2 regions of the Pseudoalteromonas sp. NC201 genome follow, and region 1 is predicted to be linked to the other one. Evidence: predicted binding sites of a transcription regulator. Region 1 holds the regulator's gene; the other holds the start of a gene.
What was found. Region 1 encodes sigma-54, which starts transcription at its own class of promoters, with help from an activator protein. Its sites were predicted from a motif close to GTTGGCACGNNNNTNGNNT; they were not measured.
Positions count from the first base shown of each region.

Region 2: the regulator sigma-54 is predicted to act here: its motif matches at 4,531-4,549, upstream of PNC201_RS20205 (manganese efflux pump MntP).

Region 1 is NZ_CP022522.1:417,413-425,587, reverse strand. It holds gene PNC201_RS01805 (KpsF/GutQ family sugar-phosphate isomerase) at 1-731, shown strand, start outside; gene kdsC (3-deoxy-manno-octulosonate-8-phosphatase KdsC) at 731-1,282, shown strand; gene lptC (LPS export ABC transporter periplasmic protein LptC) at 1,279-1,833, shown strand; gene lptA (lipopolysaccharide transport periplasmic protein LptA) at 1,823-2,365, shown strand; gene lptB (LPS export ABC transporter ATP-binding protein) at 2,365-3,090, shown strand; gene PNC201_RS01780 (RNA polymerase factor sigma-54) at 3,137-4,636, shown strand; gene hpf (ribosome hibernation promoting factor) at 4,666-4,953, shown strand; gene ptsN (PTS IIA-like nitrogen regulatory protein PtsN) at 4,955-5,413, shown strand; gene rapZ (RNase adapter RapZ) at 5,406-6,272, shown strand; gene PNC201_RS01760 (HPr family phosphocarrier protein) at 6,273-6,542, shown strand; gene mgtE (magnesium transporter) at 6,892-8,175, shown strand, end outside.
Region 2 is NZ_CP022523.1:517,930-526,104, reverse strand. It holds gene PNC201_RS20225 (two-component system response regulator) at 1-1,525, opposite strand, end outside; gene PNC201_RS20220 (response regulator) at 1,537-1,956, opposite strand; gene PNC201_RS20215 (sensor histidine kinase) at 1,968-3,065, opposite strand; gene PNC201_RS20210 (GGDEF domain-containing response regulator) at 3,326-4,249, shown strand; yybP-ykoY riboswitch at 4,439-4,609, shown strand; gene PNC201_RS20205 (manganese efflux pump MntP) at 4,617-5,180, shown strand; gene PNC201_RS20200 (LiaF domain-containing protein) at 5,624-6,301, shown strand; gene PNC201_RS20195 (M3 family metallopeptidase) at 6,364-8,175, opposite strand, start outside.

The DNA of each region.
Region 1 (8,175 bases):
GTCACGGCGACTTAGGTATGATCACCAAAGATGATGTGGTACTGATGATCTCCAACTCAGGGGAAACCCAAGAGGTGATCTCAATCCTACCTGTAATTAAGCGCTTAGGGGCCCCCGTTATTTCCATGACAGGCAACCCAAGCTCTACAATGGCTCGTAATGCGACGGTTCACCTTTGTGTTAAAGTATCAAAAGAAGCCTGCCCACTAGGACTTGCACCCACGGCCAGCACCACAGCTACGCTAGTGATGGGTGATGCGCTCGCGGTTGCGCTACTTGAAGCCAGAGGCTTTACGGCTGATGATTTTGCACTTTCCCACCCTGGTGGTAGTTTGGGAAGACGTCTACTACTAACCGTTGCTGATGTCATGCATCAAGGGGATGCAATCCCTATGGTCAATAGTCACTGCACAGTCAAAGAAGCTTTATTTGAAATGTCCGCAAAAAGTTTAGGTATGACGGCAATCGTAGATGAAAGCTCGCAATTACAAGGGATTTTTACCGATGGCGACTTGCGCCGTATTATCGAACAAAAGGTCGATATTCACACCACCCCAATCACGCAAGTAATGACGGCTAAAAGTACGACGGCACGCGCCGATATGCTCGCAGCTGAGGTACTCAATATTATGGAAACCAAACGGATTAACGGCTTGATTGTGGTGAACGAAAACAACATTCCGGTTGGCGCCTTGAATACGCAAGATTTACTTAGAGCGGGGGTGCTGTAATGCAATTTGAAGATTTATATCAGACGATTTCAACTGAAGCTTGGGAAAAAGCAAAACAAATCAAATTATTAATTTGCGATATTGATGGCGTATTCTCAGATGGCCGTATATACCTTGGTAACAATGGTGAAGAACTGAAAGCATTTAATACCAAAGACGGGTTTGGTATTAAGGCCTTGATTGATAGTGGTATCGAAGTCGCCGTTATCACAGGTAGACATTCACAAATAGTTCAGCAACGCATGACTAGTTTAAATGTAACTTATATTTACCAAGGTCAAGAAAACAAGTTAGTGGCATATGATGAACTGAAGACTAAGCTCAACCTTAATGATGACGAAATTGCATATATTGGTGATGATGGCCCAGATCTACCCGTAATGGAACGAGTTGGTTTTGCCGTTGCCGTCAATGATGCACATCCTCTTGTTAAACATATCGCCCATTACACGACCTTGATGCCAGGTGGCTTTGGTGCCGTGAGAGAACTAACTGATCTTCTAATGCTCAGCCAAAATCACTTATTGACTTCCAAAGGATCAAGTACATGACCGTATTACGTGTCATCTTACTCATTGTTTTCGCTTCTTTAATGGTATGGATGTGGTCGCCCATGTTTAATCCATCAGAGGCGGATCCAGCAAAAGAAGATGAACCGTTAGCTAAACCCGATTATGTTGCAACCACGCTTCAGCAAACGACCTATAGTGAAAATGGCTTATTAAACTATCAGGTAACTGCTGATAAGATGGAGTTGTATCAAGATCTTGGCTTTAGTCACTTTGAAAAGCCCATTTTCACCTTATATAACGGTGAACAGAATTGGCAAATAAGCGCATTAGAAGCAACCCTATACGAAAACAACACCTTGATATTAGAGGGCAATGTGTTGGCAAAGAATTTAACGCCTAACGCCATGATCACGGATATCAATGCCGATAATGTAAGAGTTGAAATTAAGCAAAAATTGATGAAGTCGGAACACCCTGTCGTTATCAACGGTCCTAGTCTTAGGATCACAGGTAAAGGACTGCATGCGGATCTACAAAAGCAAGTGATCGAACTCATCAACCACACAAAGACAATTTATTATGACCAGTAAAATCATTAACAAACTAGTTTTCATCGGCTTGCTTGCAAGTTCTACTCTAGCAATTGCTGCAGAACAAAATGAAGTCATTATTGATGCTGGCCGTCAGCAAGCTCAACTGCAAAGCAACATCGGTATTTTTGAACAGAATGTTGTTATTATTCATGGCAACAGAAAGATAAATGCCGATCGCCTAGAGGTCCACCGCCGCGCGGAGCTCGGCATTAACAAGCAACTGCTTGTGGCAACTGGCAGCCCTGCCACTTTTAGCGAACGTCAACCCGATGGCAACTTACTAGAAGCCAAAGCAAATGAAATCCGTTACGACGTAGCGAAGGGAACCCTAGTGATTTCTGGTGATGCTGAAATCAATCAAACTGGGCAAAAAATCAATGCTCAAGTCATCACCTATGACATTGAAAAGCAATTGATCAGCGCTGAGCGCTCAGACCAAGAAGACTCTCGAGTAAGAACCATCCTTGTTCCTGTTGATGACAAAAAAGACGCTAAAGAGAAAAAAGCGCAGGAAGAAGGTAACAATTAATGAGCGAGCTCAAAGCAACTGGTCTAGCAAAGAGTTATAAAGGTCGTCAGGTCGTCAAAAATGTTGGTTTAAGTGTTCAGGCTGGCAGTATTGTAGGCTTATTAGGACCAAATGGTGCAGGTAAAACCACTACGTTCTACATGATTGTAGGGTTAGTACCAAGCGACAAAGGCTATATTCAGATTGATGACGAAGATATCACTTTGTTACCGATGCACAGCCGTGCACGACTTGGTATTGGCTATCTACCGCAAGAGTCTTCAATCTTTAGAAAACTCACGGTCTATCAAAATTTGATGGCGATTTTAGAAACTCGAAAAGACTTATCTAAAGTTGAAAGAGAAGCTGAACTAAACGAGTTACTGGATGAGTTTAATATTCAACACATTCGCGACTCACAGGGCATGGCATTGTCGGGAGGCGAAAGAAGACGAGTCGAAATTGCTCGTGCTTTAGCCGCAAACCCTAAGTTTATCCTGTTAGATGAACCTTTTGCTGGTGTTGATCCTATTTCGGTGTTAGATATAAAGACAATCATAGAGCACCTAAAAAACCGTGGTATCGGTGTGCTTATCACCGATCATAACGTTAGAGAAACACTGGACGTATGTGAAAAGGCCTACATCGTTTCACATGGTGAGTTAATCGCTGCAGGCACGCCAGAACATGTTTTGGCAGATCAAACCGTAAGAGATGTCTACCTAGGCGAACAATTCAAGCTATAGTTAAGACGTAGTATTAATAACTGTTAAAAAGGATTGTTAGAGATACATGAGGCAATCATTACAGCTGCGCATGGGGCAGCAACTTACAATGACTCCGCAACTGCAACAAGCCATTCGCTTGCTGCAGCTTAGTACATTGGATCTGCAACAAGAAATACAAGAAGCATTAGACAGCAATCCATTGTTGGAAGTGGAAGAAGGTGATAATACTGACGGCGAAAACGCTGACCAACACAGCCAAGAAAAGAGCCGTGCTGACGACAATCAAGATTCAGCCGATGAAACGCAGGTTAGTGACTATGAGATAGACTCAGATACCGCCATGAGCAAAGACACTGTGAGCGATGACCTTGCCATGGATGTCACTTGGGACGAGTATATGAGTGCAGCGCCTGCTGCAAGCTCAGGTCCACTTCCCGATGACGATAATGTTTATCAAGGGGAAACCTCTGAATCTCTCCACGATTATCTCATGTGGCAACTCGAACTGACACCATTTAGTCCAACAGATAGAGCTATTGCGATTGCGATTATTGAAGCGGTCGACCTGTCAGGCATTCTAACACTGTCTTGCGAAGACATTTTAGAAAGCATTAATGACGAGAATAGCGAAGAGCCTATTGAGCTAGATGAAGTCGAAGCCGTACTCAAACGCATTCAGCTTTTTGACCCTGTCGGTATCGCAGCGCGTAGTTTACAAGAATGCTTATGCATTCAGCTAAACCAATTCGCCCCAGATACCCCATGGATTGCCGAAACAAAAATGATCCTGACAGAGCATATCGACTTGCTTGCCAGCCGTGACTATCGAACTTTGGCTAAGAAAACGCGCCTTAAAGAAGCCGATCTCAAAGAGGTCATGACGTTAATACATAGCCTTAACCCAAAGCCTGCGGCAAGCATTATTCATGAAGAGCCTGAATATGTGATCCCTGACGTATCGGTGAAAAAAGTAAAAGGTCGTTGGGTCGTAGAGCTAAATCCTGATGCTATGCCTAAAATAAGAGTAAATGACCATTACGCTGCGATGTCTAGAACGGCGAAATCCAGTACGGATAGTCAGTTTATTCGCTCACATTTACAAGAAGCAAAGTGGTTTATTAAAAGCTTAGAAAGCCGAAATGATACTTTATTAAAAGTTACCAATTGCATTGTGCAACAACAACAGGCATTCTTTGAACATGGCCCCGAAGCAATGCGCCCTATGGTGCTAAATGATGTTGCTGAAATGGTTGAGATGCATGAGTCCACAATTTCCCGTGTGACAACACAAAAATACATGCATACACCTCGGGGAATATTTGAGCTGAAGTATTTCTTCTCTAGCCATGTAAGTACGGAAAATGGAGGTGAGTGCTCTTCTACAGCAATTAGAGCACTTATCAAAAAGCTGATAGCTGCAGAGAATACCGCGAAGCCATTGAGTGACAGCAAAATTGCAGATATCTTAGCTGAGCAAGGAATTAAGGTAGCGAGACGTACGATTGCAAAATATCGTGAATCCCTAGCCATTCCACCGTCAAATCAGCGTAAAAGCTTGATATAAGACGTAAAACCCAAGAAGGAAAAATGCTTATGCAACTAAATCTAACTGGTCGCCATGTAGAAATTACTGACTCATTAAGAGACTATGTCACCAACAAGTTTGCGAAGCTAGAAAGGCACTTTGATCATATCAATAATGTGCATGTGATCCTTGATGTCGAGAAACTAGTACAAAAAGCAGAAGCAACATTACACGTAAACGGCGGCGAGCTATTTGCATCAACAGAGCATCAAGATATGTATGCCGCAATTGATGGCCTTATCGACAAGCTAGATCGTCAAGTTATTAAACACAAAGAGAAGCTCACTCGACACTAAGATGAAATTAAGTGAATTAGTGAACAAGGACTGCAGTAAAGCTGCGGTCCTTTTTAATAGCAAAAAACGTATTTTAGAATACATCAGCGAACTGGCTCATAGCCAAATTCCAAATACCAGTCAGCATGCTATCTTGGACGCCTTAATGGCGCGAGAGAAATTAGGCAGCACAGGGATCGGTAAAGGCATTGCCATTCCCCATGGTCGACTTGAAGGTTTGGATAAAATCCTTGCAATGGTGCTTGTCAGCGAGCAAGGGATCCAGTTTGAAGCCATAGATAAGCAGCCTGTCGATATTTTTGTCGCGTTCATCGTACCTGAAGGTGATAATCAACAGCACCTGAAGACCTTAGCGGCGATTGCTGATACACTCAAAGACAAGTCTTTTTGCAAAATGCTTAGGCAAGCAAAAAGTGATGATGAGTTATATGCAGTGATCCAAGGTGAACTTGATGAGTGATGAAGAAAAAGGACTCGAGCTTATCATTATCAGTGGCCGCTCAGGCTCTGGTAAATCTGTAGCGCTTCGAGTATTGGAAGACTTAGGCTACTATTGTGTGGATAACATTCCGGTCAATTTGCTGCCGTCTTTAGTCCGCAGTGTTTCGGACAATTATAATAAAATTGCAGTCAGTATTGATGTTAGAAACTTACCTAAAGAACAGGACGAGTTTAATGACATTCTTGAATACTTACCAGGCTTTGCCAAACCTACCCTGTTTTATTTAGACAGTGACGATCAAACCCTGATAAAGCGCTTCTCAGAAACACGCCGTTTGCACCCTCTTTCACTGCATAATCTTCCATTAGATGTTGCGATAAAGAAAGAACGGGAATTGTTAGACGTGCTGATCACTCGCGCCGATTTTCTCATTGATACTACAGGCCTGAGCGTTCATCAACTTGCAGAAGATATCCGCGAAAAAATCTTAGGTAAAAAAGACAAACAACTCATTATTACCTTTGAATCTTTCGGCTTTAAACACGGCATCCCAAAACAAGCGGATTACGTTTTTGATGCGCGCTTTTTACCCAACCCACATTGGGAGCCTGAGCTTAAGCCGCTAACTGGCTTAGATCAACCAGTCAAAGACTATTTGTCGAGTCACAGCATCGTGCAAAAGTTTACTTGGCAGATCCAAACCTTCGTACAAACTTGGTTACCACACTTAGAGCGTAACAATCGCAGTTATCTAACGATCGCAATAGGATGTACAGGTGGGCAACATCGCTCGGTATACTTAGCGCAAACCATTGGTGAACGTTTTGCTAAAACCCATCCCAACGTCAAAATTCGTCACCGAGAGCAAGAGGGTTAAATGTTAGAAGATACGTTTTTAATCCAAAACAAACTCGGCCTGCACGCTCGAGCAGCGACGGTTCTTGCGCAATTAGCAACCCAATTTGATGCCGAAGTGACCTTATATCAAGGAGACAAAAGTGCTGCTGCTGACAGCGTACTAGCGCTGTTGTTACTTGAAAGCAGCCAAGGGAAAGAAGTCCGAGTGGTTTGTGAAGGTCCTGATGCTCAGTATGCACTAGACGCCATTGGCGGACTGATAGAAAATAAGTTTAATGAATCCGAGTAATCGTCAGTAAAACAATAAGGCCTGATTCATTTACTCCCTGCTAATCTCCCCCTCCTCCGTAACCAAAGTGGTCTAATAAGTCTCTCATAATTAAGCGTAAACCTTGGTAGTTCCTAATAAACTGAGTTACACTGTAATACCAATTTAGGTTTCTTTCGTGCAGTAAAGCTAGTTGCCGGAAAATCCTACTTTATCGTTGCGTACACCTTTAACGTATATTAACGATAGCAACCCACCAGCAGAAACAACACGAATAAAATTCAAATTAAGAAATTGATTTCTGCGATAAAATAAATGAATAGGGTTAACTTAATCACGTTAACCACCATTAATATCAAAAAGGATGCCTATGCCTGAAGTATTTGAACAAGACTACACACTGGAACAACTCCAAAAGGTAACTAACGCCTTAAACAGTGGTCAGTTTGTTCAAGTTAGGCGTATGCTCGCAGAAACAGCACCTTGTGACACTGCACTGCTTTTAGAATCATCCCCTCATAAAATTCGCTCTATGCTGTGGCAGCTTGTTGACCCAGATATCCAAGGGGATGTCTTAGAGGAACTGTCAGAGGACGTAAGACTTGGGATCATCGCCCAGATGGAACCTGAGCTAATCGCCGCCGCTACAGAAGACATGGACGACGATGACCTTGGTGATGTCCTAAGAAGCCTGCCTGATACCGTCTACAAAGACGTTATCGGAGCGATGGATAGCCAAGATAGAGAACGTGCGACACAAGCTTTGTCCTACAAGGAACACTCTGCCGGTGCGCTAATGAGCACCGACACGGTAACTATTCGACCCGATGTTACCTTGGAAGTTGTATTTAGATATCTACGTCTTAAAGGCGAATTGCCAGACGGCACAGATGAGCTATATGTTGTCGATAAAGACAACTGTTTCTTGGGTGCCTTACCAGTCAATACCTTATTAACTAAGTCTCCTGACAGTATGGTTCGAGACTTGATGGATGAAGATAAGGAAACGATCCCTATCTCCATGGATGAGTCTGAAGTGGCGCAGCTTTTTGAGCGTCATAACTGGATCTCAGCTCCCGTCGTTGACGATAACGCCCATTTGCTTGGCCGTGTCACCATTGATGACGTTGTTGACGTTATTCGTGAAGATGCTGAGCACAGCTTGTTAAGTATGGCAGGTCTTGAAGATGAAGAAGACACCTTTGCGCCAGTTTTAAAAAGTAGCCAGCGCCGCTCTATTTGGCTTGGGATTAACCTGCTAACTGCCTTGATGGCTGCGTTTGTTGCAAGCTTCTTCGAAGGTACTTTGGATATTTTACCTATTCTCGCGGTGTTAAATGGCATAGTACCAAGTATGGGCGGCGTTGCCGGTAGCCAAACGCTAACCCTAGTGATTCGCGGTATTGCCCTTGGTCATATTAACCAGACTAACCAAAAGTTTTTAATGGGTAAAGAGCTGGCGATCGGCGCCTTAAACGGCGTGCTGTGGTCTGTCTTGATCGCTGGGGTTATTGCTATATGGCAGTGGGATTTTACACTCGGTGCTGTAATTGCCTTCGCAATGTTTATGAACTTAGTCGCAGCGGGTATTGCAGGTGCCAGTATTCCAATTATGTTAAAGAAAATGAATATCGATCCAGCGCTAGCTGGTAGT
Region 2 (8,175 bases), on a different replicon from region 1:
TAAATATCCTTTTCCCTCTATCGTCTACATCAATTCTGTCGGTAAGCGATTTATCCACTTTGACAATATCAATTGGATAATTGAGCAAATGTGATATTGAAGAATAGCCCGTTCCAAAATCATCTAGCGCAATCTTGCAGCCTAGTTCTTTGATGCGGCTTAGGCTTGATGTTACCCGTTCACTTTCATCCAAAAGCGCAGTTTCTGTTAGCTCAAAGGTAAATAAAGTACCATCAATATCGACTCGTTTTAGACAATCATTGATAAATGCTGGTAGAGAAATGTCTCCGAGCTGTAATGGCGACAGGTTTATTGCTAAACGAATAGGATATCCGCACTTTGTTTGTATCTGCTTCAATGTGGTGATCGCGTGCTCAATAATCCACTTTCCCAACGGTTCTATGAGCTTTGACTCTTCAGCTATTGTAATAAACTCTTGAGGACTACTTGTGTATTTTGCAGTAGGCCATCGGATCAACGCTTCGAGAGACGCGACTTTGGCCTGCTGAATATCGACAATCGGCTGAAATGCCAACTCTAACTCTTGCCTCTCTATCGCTCCTCTTAAGTCTTGCTCCACGTTATACTTCATTTGGAACTCAGTCTGCATATTATCTTCGAAAATGCACGCCATCGCACTTTGGGAAGATTTAGCCCTAAATAGTGCAATATCAGCAAAACGTATTAAGTCATCAGCATTATTACCATTAAGTGGGTAAAGAGAAATTCCCATTCTTACTTGGCAGTAGATGTCCAACTCATAGATTGAATAGCTTCGGCTTAGTAACCGGATAAGCTTTTCAGCTTCTATTTTAATTTGAAGCGGGTTGTCACAAGACACCATCAAACAAGCAAACTCGTCTCCACCAAAACGACTGACAATATCTTCTTGCTTGGTATGCCTCTTAAAGCTTGCTCCTAGTTCAAGTAAAAGTTGATCAGCGATTTCATGGCCAAAGCGGTCGTTTATCTTTTTAAAATCGACGATATCAACGACAAGGATCCCTGCACACTTATAGCGCTTTTTATCGGCTTGCATCAGCCGCTGGCAGGTTTCTTCAAAATAGTAACGATTATACAACCCCGTCAATGAGTCGCGTTCAGCCATCTGCTTTACTTGCAGGTAGCTTTTATGCAGTTGACTTTCTAGCTCAAAGCGTTTCCTTGCTTGGATAATAGACCGGCTCAAGAGCGATGCGGTGACTTCTTCTTTGAGTAGAAAGTCCTGTACGCCCAAATCTAGACATTTCAAAACCAACTCTTCAGAATGCGAATTGCTGATCATGACTATGGTTAAATCTTTAATATGGTTAATACGCTTAAGTTCGATGAGTAAGTCCACACCATTTTTGGACGGCATATTGTAATCCAGTAATAATAGGTCGAAGCAAAGCTCTTCTAGCGCAAATATTCCTTCTTCTACTGTACTAACTTCTGTCAAATGATGTTCAATCCCGCCTTTCACTAAGGAACGGCGGATCATCTTTCGGTCAACCACATCATCATCAACGAGCAATATGTTCATTTACAACCTCATTACTTAGTTGGAAACTGTACAATTCGCCAATATCCATCCAACATATCAACAAGGCTCATCATTGAGTTACTTGCTTCTTCTTTTAAAAAATATCCTGCTACGTTTTTTTCATAACTATGATGAATATCATCTTCATCTTTCGAAGTGGTGAGTACGAACACAACCGTATCTTTTAACTCTGGGTCATCCCTCAACTTACCTAAAAACTCAAGCCCACCCATGCGAGGCATTTTTAAATCTAATAGAACAATAAATGGATACTCTATTTTTTTAGTCTGTAAGAATTCTAACGCTTCAACGCCATCAATTGCCCGAACCATAGGGTTCATTATCTTACGCTTTGCAAAACTGCGTTTTACGGTCATATAGTCAATGTCATCATCCTCGACGACCAGCACTGTAATATCATTATTTTGCATAAACTGAATACCTAATTTGGGTTAACTCTGGTATCTACTTTTGGCCACTTGATCACAAACTCAGTACCAACATTGCTATCCACAATGTCGACCGAGCCGCCATAGAAATTGAGCACTTTTTTAATGATTGCCAAACCCATACCACTACCTTCTTGTTGATCTCTAGGTTTAAGCGTTTGGAACATTTCAAATACTTTCTCCCTATACTCAGGTGGGATCCCCGGTCCATCGTCAATAAAATGTATTTCATACTCTTCTGGGCTTTCTTTAACGTGGATTATTAGTGAGCCATTTTCACAGTCGTGGTGTTTAAGCGAGTTGCTAATTAAATTGCGGGTAACTACTTCAAGTGCAGTTTTTGGTAAGGTGACAATTAAAGAAGTGCATTCCAATTTCAGCTTCGCCTCAATATCAATAGAGTCATATATCTCTTTTGTAAACTCGCTGAATTCAAACGTTTCGTTTTCGCTATGCTTTCGATTTACCCGAGAGTAAATCAGCAAGTCATGGAGCAATTTACTCATTCTTGATACACGTTGTTGAATTAAATCAAAATTCTCCTTAGCGCCTTCGGGTAACTCATCGCCGTAGTCTTCATCAATCCAAGTTACCAACTTGGAAATCGCATTGAGTGGCGCTTTTAAATCGTGAGAGGCAATATAAGCAAATTCGTCTAAGGCTTCATTGGAGCGCTTTAATTGAGCGACAAGATGCTCCCTTTCGGTCACGTCACTGGAAAGTCCTAAAATAAACGTCGCGCCATTGGCATCATAGAATCGCTTTTTGCGAGTAAATAATGTTCTTACGCCACCATCTGGGAAATTGATAATCTCCAAACACTCTGCATACCCTGTTTCCAAGGCTTTTTTATCATCTTTGATAAACTCTTCTACTTCTTCTGGTTGATAAGAGTCAAGTGTGGTGTAGCCAATAATTTTCTCTCTGGCTTCTTCTGGATACATGGAGCGAAAAGCACTGTTCGCTTTTACGATCCTAAGCTGATCATCTTTGATAAAGGCGTAGTCCGGAATATTGTCAAAAATTAAATCGGAAAGAGAATCATCACCAACAAATCTGTCTGCTTTCTCAAGTGGGGTTGAGTCTGTCATAGGAATTTACATTGGGAACAGGTAATAAGATCTATAGTAGGAAAGCGATATTATTCAAGATAAAAGTAATGGAAATGTTAAATAACAAGTGTGCTTCATCACAAAAATGTCTACACTATTATTCGTGCCAGATGCTTTATTTACAGTGCGATACTTACCTAATATTAATCCTGTTAATAGCAACATAAGTGCACTTTGACTTTTTAAACATAAAGACATAGCACACAATCTAAGCCTGAAACAGGAATAAAGGCAATAGCATGTTTGAAGATGTAGTAGAACTAAATAACTGTACCATAGTAGTCGTAGAAGATTCGCCACTCACTCAAAAGGTGCTATGCGCATGTTTAGAAGACATATGCAAAGTCGTCGCTTTTGAAAGTGCTGAGAAGGCCTTGGAATATGTAAAACTTGCATTGCCAGATTTAATCCTAATGGACTGGATGCTAGAAGGGATAACGGGTATAGAGGCTTGTACAGAGCTTCAAAAAGATCCAATAACCGCCCGAATTCCTGTCATATTTGTGACATCCAACATTAAAGAAAATCAGCAAGAAATGTGCTGGGATGCAGGTGCGGTCGATTTCATCAGTAAACCAATAGTAGCACGCACGCTGTTTAATCGCGTACTTACCCACCTAAAGTATAAAAAGCAAGCCGATCAACTTAGAGAGTATTCATACGTTGACGGGCTTACTGAAGCGTTTAATCGCAGATTATTTGATACTGACTTGGAGCGCCACTATCGCGGTGCAAAGCGCTCCATTAGCCCGCTTAGTGTCGTAATGTTGGATGTTGATTATTTTAAGCTCTATAACGACGAATATGGTCATTTGATGGGTGATGATGTCTTGAAGGTTTTTGTAAGCACCGCCAAAAATCATATTCGTCGACCTATGGATGCGCTGTACAGGTACGGCGGTGAAGAGTTTGCCATCTTACTGCCAAACACACCCTATTCTTTCGCCTTAGAGATCGCGCAAAGAGTGGTACAAACCTTCTTCGAAACCGCTATTGAACATAAACTTTCACCACTAAAAGCTGTATCGGTTAGTGCTGGTGTCGCTTCACTTAGTGAGGATAATATCAATCAAACTGTTGAAGAGTTAGTAGAAAGAGCAGATAACGCGCTATATGAAGCTAAAAAGAATGGTAAAAATCGAGTGTTTGGAGAGGCAAGCTAGCAGCTGTTATCACCATAGTAAGTGGTGACCGTTTCCATACGGATCAGCGCAACCTCTGAATTAGGAAAAGGGAGCTGCTTTAGTGTATTGCTATAAGATAAATAACTAAAAATGGAGCCAACTCATTCACCATATCGTGTAGAGCTAGCTATAAACTTAGATTTCTATTTAGAACAATTCTTGATATTATCGCAACTCGTTGGGGAGTAGCCTGCTTCCAATGCTCGGAAGAGTTCGTATCAACATAATTGGCCAAAATGCCATGGTGCGGACACCTCTCGGTTGGCGAGACCATCGATATATCCATGCCTGTGGTCGGGCGTGTGGATATGTCGTGGACTCAAATCGCCCGACCGGAGCAATGTAAATGAATTTCGTCACCCTGCTACTGTTAGCATACGCCATGTCTACCGATGCGTTTGCCGCGGCAATCGGTAAAGGCGCCAGCCTAAAATCACCTCGGCTTACCGAAGCCATAAAAATCGGCCTCATTTTTGGTGTTATTGAAGCCTGTACGCCGCTGATTGGCTGGTTAATAGGACAATCTGCAGCTGGCTATGTCGAGGCTTGGGATCACTGGATTGCCTTTATCTTACTGTTAGGACTTGGCGCTCATATGATTTATGAGAGCCTTAAGGGTAATGACGATGCGCCAGCACAGCACGCAAAGCAACCTTGGTTAAAAACCATTATCACAGCGTTTGGTACCAGTATTGATGCAATGGCTGTCGGTGTCAGTCTCGCATTTGTTGATGTGAATATATGGCTCGCCGCTTCGCTCATTGGCCTTGCCACCACCATGATGGTAACAATTGGTGTGATGATTGGGCATTCGGCTGGAAAGTTCCTTGGTAGTCGAGCTGAAACCTTTGGTGGGGTGATCTTAATCTGTGTGGGAACTTGGTTGCTATATAGCCATCTTTCGATTTAATCGCAAAAAGAGCGGTATATTTACCGCTCACTTGCTTATCCCTTTACGTTAGGGCTACTTGGCTTTTAAGCCTTTTTAATCGCTTTTTTCAGCTTTTTGATTTTTGCTTCATGCTTTTCAATCTTTGCTTTACGCGCTTTCAGCTCTTTTTTAAGCGCTTTGACATCGCTTTTCTTCGCCATAACTAATCTCCTTTGGTTGTTTTGCGAACACCTACTACCATAGCAAAGTGACTGACAATATCAAACTACACCTGCGCTACTGCGTTGCCTGCCATCTAATAGTGGTAATTTTGACCAAATACTATTTTGTACAACTAAATATTAGTAAATAAATAGAGTAAGTTGATATTAAAAAACACTAACCACTTGTTTTATAAATGATTTAATGTTGGCTTGGTTGTTGCTTCTATAAGCATAAATCAAGAGAACGGAACCAACCATATGTCTGTACCATTAAAAGATAGGCCTCTCGAATCCGTTAGGGAAGAGGTGATTGACCAGTTAATTCTAAATTACAGCCACGGTGAGCTTTCGGCTGATGCATTCGAGAGACGATTGGATAAAGCATACGACCTGAACGAACAAGAACAAATTGCAGCACTTAGTGCTGATTTACCGCTAAAGTCGGATGCAAGATATCACAGCGAAAAAGCCGCTCGTTTGGGTCCAAAATTTACCTCAAGCGTAGATGGTGCTGAGGCGATAAGCATTACCTCTATACTTAGTTCCAACCATCGCAGTGGCGAGTGGATCGTACCTAAAGAGATCCAACTAAAAAATTACCTTGGCAGCTTGGAACTAGATTTTACCAACGCAATTTTTAGTCACCCTGAAGTACATATTTATATAGATTGCATTTTAGGCAGTGATGAAATCTTCGTACCAGACACAGTCGATGTCGTCACCGATATTCGTAATATTATGGGTTCAGTAGAAAACACTAGAAATACGCTTGCATCTGCAGGGCAGGTGAAACAGCGTCCACGAATTTATGTTCACGGTAGAATGATTTTGGGTAGCATTGAAATTAGCGTAAAGCGCTCAATGAAAGCACAAATAAAGCAATTTGCCGATGGCCTTAAATCCCTATTTGGTGACGGCACAAAATCCAAAAGCTAAAGCTTAATAAAAAACCCCTTGGTTCAGGGGTTTTTTATTATCCAAATAGCAGAGTAAACTTTTTACTTCTCTACCGGAAAGCCTCTATCACGCATAAGCGCTTCAACTTCAGCGTCACGGCCTCTAAACTTGCGATACGCTTCTGCTGGATCCATTGAGTTGCGAACTGAGAATAGGTAATCCACTAAACGCTGTGCAACGTCTTTGTCGTAGAAGCCACCTGGCGCTTCTGCAAACGCTTCTGCTGCATCAGAAGTTAATACCTCAGCCCACAGGTAACCGTAGTAACCCGCTGAATAACCTTCACCTGAGAATACGTGACCAAAGTGAGTCGTACGATGACGCATCACGACCTCGTCCGGCATGCCTAGCGCACCTAACTGAGACTTTTCGAATGCAACAGGGTCGCCAATCTTGTCAGGATCTGTGGTATGGAAAAGCATATCCATAATAGCCGAACCAAGGTATTCAGTCGTCGCGAAACCTTGGTTAAAGGTTGCTGACTTCTTGATTTTCTCGATTAGCGCTTTAGGCATAGGTTTGCCTGTTTTATAGTGAACTAAGTAACGATTGATCACTTCGTCCGTTGCCAACCAACGCTCCAATAGCTGAGATTGGAACTCAGTGTAGTCGCGCACACCAGAGTTTGAACTTGGGTACTTCACGTTTGATGAAAGCGCATGCAGCGCGTGACCAAACTCGTGGAAATAGGTTTCTGCATCTGACCAAGAAATTAAGGTCGCTTCACCTTCTGGTGCTTTCACAAAGTTGGAGTTGTTTGAGCTAAGCACATTTGTTTTACCATCAAATGTTGTATGGCTACGATATGATATGGCCCACGCACCAGAGCGTTTACCTTTACGTGCGAACGGGTCTAAATACCAAAGGCCGATATTATCACCAGTGGTTTTGTCTGTTACTTCCCAAACACGAACGTCAGGGTGGAATACAGGCACCGAGCCCTTTGGCACTTCGGTGAATTCAAAGTTAAACAGACGGCCTGCTACATAAAACATCGCTTCACGCAAATTATCTAGCTGTAAATAGGCTTTAACTTCGTTTGAATCCAATTGATACTTAGCTTGGCGAACCTTCTCAGCGTAGAAACGGTAATCCCATGGCATGATTTTTATATCATTGCCTTCAAGCTTAGCAATAGATGTCATGTCTGTTACTTCTTCTTTCACGCGCGCAATTGCAGCAGGCCATACTTTTTTCATCAGCGCCATCGCGTTTTCAGGCTTTTTCGCCATGCGGTCTTCAAGACGCCACTGCGCGTAATTATCGTAGCCGAGTAAGTTAACGCGTTCATGTCTAAGCTTTAGGATGTCAGAGATAATCGCTTTATTGTCGTACTCGCCACCGTTGTTGCCACGGTTATAGTAGTTGTTCCATACTTTCTCGCGTAACTCACGCTCTGTTGAGTAGGTTAAAAATGGATCCATTGATGAACGAGAGTTGGTGATCGCGTACATGTCCGCCTTACCGCGCGCTTTTGCAGCAGCCGCTGCCGACGCAACAAACGACTCAGGCAAACCTGACAACTGGTCTTTAGTGAGATAGACTACATAGTTTTCTTCATCTGCAAGGACGTTGTTTGCAAATTTAGTATGTAGCTTTGATAGCTCCAGATTAATGTCCGCGTAACGCTTAGCGTCTTCACCTTTTAGCGTCGCTCCATTGCGGGCAAAGCCGTTATAACGCATCCAAGTAATACGCTGCTCTTCTGCCGTTAGCTTTTTATATTCAGCGCCTTCGTATACCGCTTTTACCCGTTCAAAAAGCGCTTGGTTTTGGGTGATTTTAGAGCTGAACTCTGAAAACTTAGGCACAACTCGCGATTGGATTTCTCTAAACTCTGGGCTTGAAATATT